2 regions of the Paenibacillus sp. FSL M8-0334 genome follow, and region 1 is predicted to be linked to the other one. Evidence: riboswitches for the same ligand, from Rfam matches in the RefSeq annotation. Region 1 holds a riboswitch; the other holds the start of a gene.
What was found. A riboswitch is a leader RNA that binds a small molecule or an ion and turns the genes downstream of it on or off. The one in region 1 is predicted to bind cyclic di-AMP.
Positions count from the first base shown of each region.

Region 1 (3,209 bases):
AATCTGCCAGGGCCGGATGCGATGCTCCCGTCTTCGGTCATCCGATATCCGAACGGCCTGACCGTCCAGGTGGCGAATACGGACGGAGAGGGGCGGCTCATCCTGGCTGATGCGCTGCTTCATGCCGCCGCAATGGGCGTTCGCAAAGTGATCGACATTGCAACGCTTACAGGCAATATCGGCACGGCGCTTGGACTTGAGCTTGCCGGCATATGGGGCGATGAAGAGATCACGCGTGATCTGGTTGAGATCGGGGAGCGCAACGGGGAACGGCTGTGGCCGATGCCGCTCGTGGAGGAATATGTGTCCGACCTGCGGAGCGATTATGCTGACCTGCGCAATGTCGGTGCCTCGCCGCTGGCCGGAGCGATTTCAGCGGCGCTGTTCATCCGTCATTTCGTGGATGAAGACATGCAGTGGGTTCATATCGATATGGCTGGAACCGTTCAGTACAAGCGGGAGTATCCTCACGCGGCGGCCGGGGCGACCGGATATGGTGCCCGGCTGCTGGCGGATTATGTACAGAAGCAGTTTCCGTCCCCAGTGAATCCTGCTTCGGATAGGAGGTGAGGAAGGGCATGCTGCTGGAAGTCATTGCAACCTGTGTCCAGGACGCGATCACCGCCGAACATAGTGGCGCAGACCGGCTGGAGCTGATCACCGCCTTTACCGAAGGAGGGCTGACTCCTGGGATCGGTATGGTTCAAGAGGTTGTTCGTGCGGTTCAGATTCCGGTTCATGTGATGGTTCGTCCACACAGCCGTTCTTTCATCTACGATGCGTGGGACATCGCGACGATGGTCGCGGAGATCAAGGCGATTCGCAGCACAGGTGCTGCCGGAATCGTGCTTGGCGCGCTGACGGAGGACGGGATGATTGACGAACGCGCACTGGAGCAGATGCTTGCTGCAAGCGGAAGCTTGCAGGTTACTTTTCATCGGGCGTTCGATGAGCTGAAGGATCAGATGTCGGGGCTGGAGGTGCTGAAACAGTATGCTCCGGTTACGCGCATTCTGACATCGGGCGGCAAGCCGAAAGCGTGTGATGCCGTTCCGAGAATTCGCCAGCTGGTCGAAGCGGCGCAGGACAGCCATATCCGGATCTTGGCGGGCAGCGGCTTGAGCCGGGCGATGATCCGGGATTTTGTTGAGCAGACGGGCGTATCCGAAGTGCATTTCGGGACATCGGTTCGTTACGGGCAATCGGCGCTCGCGCCGATTCACCCTGAAGAGCTGCGACGGGTTGCAGCCGCGCTGCAGCCGCTGCGCGAGTCAGCGAAGTGAAGATCTGACTTCGCTGCAGCCGGAAGAAGGACGGCAACAAGGCCATTCGAAGGTATCGAATGGCCTTTGTTCCATTGCAAATAATCTGAATTATGGGTATTCAGGACGGGGCGCTGCGCTGTGCAAGGATCGTTAGCAGGGTTAAGTTGATTCATTGGTTAGCCCGGTTAAAGGCCCTTTGAAAGGCGAAATTAAAAGGTTAGTTAAAAGTCAGTTGAATTTTTGTAAACAACAAGAAAGTTTCATAGAGTAACACAATTGTCATGTTTTTTAACCTTGTATTAGGCGGCCGATGGGCTTCGTTTATAGTGGAATCGACACGATAAAACAATTGTCGGACAATTCCAAGGATATTATTGACATTATGCGGGCTTGTATACTATATTAGAGAAGGTTACAAAACGTTAATGAATTTTTGCCGAATTTCGTCTGTAGAAAACGGGGGAACCATTCCGGGTGAATTATTCCCATGCTTTGCATTGAAGGGAATATAGGGAGCCTTCTACCGAACCCTTAGCTAACTCCGTAGGCATCGAAGGGAGTATGTATCTTTTGAAGAAGTTGGTTATTTCTTTATTAGGGTCTGCGATTATTTTTTCTTCTGGTGCCATGACCGCATTTGCGAATGAACAGCCAAGCTTTCAACGCGAGGTCAAACAGCTGGTGGGTACTCCTTATAAGTGGGGTGGATCAACTCCTCAAGGGTTTGATTGCTCCGGATTCGTATTATACATATTTAGAAATTTCGATCTGAATTTGCCTCGTACATCTGAAGGCCAAGCCAAAGTCGGCGAGCATGTCGATAAAGATGATTTGCGTGTAGGAGACCTTGTCTTTTTCAACACAAGCGGTAAGGGGATCTCCCATGCAGGCGTTTATATCGGAGATGGACAATTTGTACATGCTTCCAGCAGCAAAGGGGTCAGAATCAGCAAACTGACCGAATCCTATTATCAGACCCGCTACGTAACGGCTCGGCGCGTGCTGGATCAGGAAAGTTATGCGAAGCTGGTGGGTGTGGCAAGCTAATTCGTCTACATATGAATTGTGACATAGAAGGACCGGCGAAGATATGTTAGCCGGTCCTTTCCTGTTGGCAGATTTCATAATCAAGAGGACAGGTTATAATAAGAAGCAGGAAGTGGAAGCGGAGAGCAACCATTGGGAAGAACAGCAGGGAGGGAGCGCATTGATCAAGTGGTGGAGGAAATGGATCAAAGGGGATGAAGCAGGGAAGACAAGCGAACCTGAGTCTAAGGAGGCTGGGGAAACGGCGCAGCCGGTAGGCGAGGCGGTCGTCGAACTGCGGGGCCGCAATGTTCAGCGCAAGGTTGTACCGGTCACCGGCCTGACGATTCTGGAATTGGCAGAGAGGAATGAAGTGGATTGGAATTCTTTCTGCAAGCGGGGAACTTGTGCGCGCTGCCGTTGTCTAGTCATCGAGGGAGCCGAGCATTTATCTGAACCGAACCTGGCGGAGGAGCGCAGGCTTGATCCGGAGGAGATTGATGAAGGCTACCGGCTTGGGTGCCAGAGCAAGCTTGCCTCCACCGGTGCTGTGATCATTAAGCATGCACCTTATTTTTGAGCGCGGTAGAACATGGGCTGAAGCAAGGGAGAAGCGGATGCGGCATCTGGTTCTCCCTTGCTGTTTTTGTTTATAGAAGCCGGGCCGATCATGGCAGAACTGCTGCATCAAACCGGAGCACCTCCAGCAGCACTGGGGTGCCGGCTTGCAGGAGGTCGCCTGGGGAGGAGATGGTGAGTGCGGTGCTTGTAACAGAATAGATGGCCGCCTCCTGAACGATTCCGTTGATGTATAACCGCGAGTACCCGCTGGGAGTCACGTCCATAATACTGGTGACCGGCGCTCCGCTATTGTCCGTGAATTGATCGGCATTGATCACGAGCGGCGGGTCCAGCGGA
Region 1 is NZ_JBBOCH010000002.1:1,356,308-1,359,516, forward strand. It holds gene MKX64_RS20375 (M17 family metallopeptidase) at 1-570, shown strand, start outside; gene MKX64_RS20380 (copper homeostasis protein CutC) at 579-1,283, shown strand; cyclic di-AMP (ydaO/yuaA leader) riboswitch at 1,690-1,830, shown strand; gene MKX64_RS20385 (C40 family peptidase) at 1,836-2,312, shown strand; gene MKX64_RS20390 (2Fe-2S iron-sulfur cluster-binding protein) at 2,356-2,871, shown strand; gene MKX64_RS20395 (DUF4183 domain-containing protein) at 2,960-3,209, opposite strand, start outside.

Region 2 (3,209 bases), on a different contig from region 1:
CATCTCTGCGCCGATTTGGTCAAGGGCTGGCCCCATTCCGCCTTGGAGCTGATCACCATGACAGGCAATACAGCTGGCTCTCAGCGTGGCTTCTGCAGCCGCCGCATCCAGCGTTACTTCAGGCATGGTAGGCTTCTCTTCTGCAATTTCAGCTTCTCTTCCTGGAAGCGTAAACATTAGCACAACAGCCAAGGCGCATGCAAAGAAGAACAATCCGCTCATAATCCATTTTTGCATCGTTATATCGTCCCTTCTATGTATACTGCACTTTTGCACTTACTTCCATTATAAACGAACATCCTATGACATCATAGCCAGTTGTGACAAAAAAAGCAACGTTCAAGGCCGACTTAACATAAAGTACACAAAATTGTGCCATTTGTACTTGCCAACCCTCACATCGTTTGATCCGGTCCTGCGGCGTCCGAATCGGTTGCCCCGGCACTTGGAGCGGGGGTGTACACCATGCAGTGGAACAGCGCCATGCCCTCCGGGGTCAGCCGCTCATACGTATCCGTCATCCGGAAGCCGGATTTCTCGTAAGCCCGAATCGCGCGTTCATTCCAAGCGAGCACCTCCAGATCGATTTCATCGGCAGGCCGTCTGCGGATCGCTTCATCCACAATCGCTTTTACAAAGGCTTTACCCATTCCCTGGCCGCACCAATCAGGCCGCATGCCAAGCCCGAGCCGGGTGACCTCATGCATCGGAAACAGCTGCCCGAATCCCCACAGACGCTGCTGGTGATCCAGCACAGATACATATTGCTGCTTACGGATGTCCGGATCGCCGAACTCAATGCCGAGCATCTGCATCTGCTCCCACGGCAGCCAGCCATAAATGTTGTAAGGGGGAGGGTAAGACCAGGAAGTAATCTCGGCGGCGTGTTCCTCGGTCATCGTGACGGTATGAAAGGTTATGGATGGCTCCTGCATACAATGTGCTGCTCCTTTGCTTTTCATTTGCTGCTCTGATCAAACCATGTGATATCTGATTACTAGCATAAACCGGTGAAGGCCTGTTCATACGGCTGTTTCTTTATATTTGAAAACGGGTATAGGAATGGTAGGTAGGAAGCGGAGCGCTTGCTCCCGCAACTTACTTCTGGAACTTACTTCCGAAAAAAATCGAAAAATAAAATGCCGCGATTGGAACTTTTTGACGATCTTAAACGTTATACATATATACAGAACAAGAAAAAAGCCGGCGGATGGATGATCTGCTACAATCCCCGGTCCAGCGGCTTATATGATTCGATATGATTGCTTATTAGTTGTAGTTAGCAGCTACTGCTTTATAAGTGCTTTGGCTCATGACGCGTTTGGCGCCTACATAACGCTTAGCATAGTAATCTTGGCTCAGCGGACTGACAATGACACCGCGCGACGAAGAAGAATGAGCAAACTTGCCGTCACCGACATAAATGCCGACATGAGATACACCTCTGCCGGATGTGTTGAAGAATACAAGATCACCAGGCTTCAGGTCGCTCTTCGATACCGCAGTTCCGACTTTGTACTGTGCTGCGGATGTGCGAGGAAGGGTAATTCCAAGCTTCTTGAAAATATAAGTGGTGAAACCGGAGCAATCAAACCCTTGGGTTGTCGTTCCGCCTGATTTGTAAGATACACCAATGACGGGCTTAATGGCATTGTTGAGTTTGGAATCGGCAAAAGCGCTTCCTGTTCCAAAGCTTAATGCAAGGACAAGGCCGATGGATACGGCCGCGAGTTTCTTCTTCAAAATAAAAAGCTCCTTCCACAGCCTGCGAGGTTAGCTTAAGGGTTCGGTTGAAGGTCACCCTATGATCCCTCTCTAGCGAGATCAATTCACCCAAAACGGATCCCCCGCTTCCCGTAAATGCGGGAATTCGGCTCGATAACATGTTAATTTAAGTTTCACTCTGCCTACACGACGCTGCGACAAGATGACTTGATGACAAAAGTTACAACAAAGATGACAAAGTTGTTACTAACATATTCGTTATTTTAGCAGAGTATTATCAATTTGGCAAACGAGGAAACTATTTTTTTAAACAAAAATCCCTATTTCCAGACAGCTGGAATAGGGATTTGTTGATTTGCAGTTAAAAAATTGTAATTAATTTGGAAGCGGCAGCGGTATATGGACAGCCATCGAAGGCATATAACACGGTTCATGTATGGTCAGCGGTACCCGATTTCCATAGATGATATTGGGCGGAGATCGACCAGATGCGGAACAGGCCGTGCAGGAAGTAGGAAGCCTGCTGAATTATAAGAGCAAGCAGCCCTGCCCAGTAGAAGGAGACGGCGCTGAGAAGCAGCACAACCAGCAGCGCTGATCCGCCGATCGTGATCGAGAGCAGGCTTGCCGTGCCGAGCCGCTTGAGACAGGCCACAATTGAGGCGGTCATGCTGACGCTGCCCGTCCGTCCGAACTGCATGTACAACAGGAGCAGCTTCATGAGGTAGGCGTACAGCAGCCAGCCGGCCGCAAAGGGCAGCACACGCAGCAAGAGTGCTGGCTCCTGGATCGAGTTAATCAACAGAGGCAGCATTTTGGGCACAAGCCAGTATGCAGGGGCGAAGGTAAGCACAAGCTCGGCCACATAGAATACGGAGACCGTTCTCCACCATTTGCGGATGCCGATGAAAAAGAACAGCCCTCGTTCCCCCTTGGCCTCCTGATGGAGGTTGTAGAATATACCGGCCTGAATGAGCGGCGTCAGCAGCATACGAATCAGCAGCAGGCCGATCAGCAGCCATCCGTAGGTATGGACGGTGGAGCTAAGCGACAGGCTCATCTCCCCTTCATAGAAGAACAGGAGCCGGCTCAGCTCGTTCGGAGCCGGATCTGGATATCGCATCAGGAGCGGGACCACGGCGGATTTGACCAGTCGATAAAGACAATAGCCCCATAACAGGCGGTACAGGAACAGCAGAATGATGACATACAACTGATCTTTTACACTGGCCCAACCCTGGCTTGCATAGCTTTTCATGTTTTCCCCCCTCACCATGACAGGCTGCCGAACAGCGTCTCCAGGAGCTTGGTTACGCTAAGGTTCCAGCGTGTGACCGTCTTCGGATCCATTCCCGTCCGCATATAGTTGTTGATATGGTTGTTCTCCAGCACGATCGTATATTTCGGATCCACCATCGCCCAGGATAGCGGGGAGCTGTACTCGAGCTTGTACGTGACGTGGCCGTCCTGACCGCTCCATACCT
Region 2 is NZ_JBBOCH010000001.1:2,233,257-2,236,465, reverse strand. It holds gene MKX64_RS09745 (c-type cytochrome) at 1-237, opposite strand, end outside; gene MKX64_RS09740 (GNAT family N-acetyltransferase) at 396-935, opposite strand; gene MKX64_RS09735 (C40 family peptidase) at 1,270-1,743, opposite strand; cyclic di-AMP (ydaO/yuaA leader) riboswitch at 1,748-1,886, opposite strand; gene MKX64_RS09730 (hypothetical protein) at 2,156-2,983, opposite strand; gene MKX64_RS09725 (M1 family metallopeptidase) at 2,995-3,209, opposite strand, start outside.
Region 2: linked by a shared signal. The riboswitch ahead of MKX64_RS09735 (C40 family peptidase) and the one ahead of MKX64_RS20385 (C40 family peptidase) in region 1 are both predicted to bind cyclic di-AMP.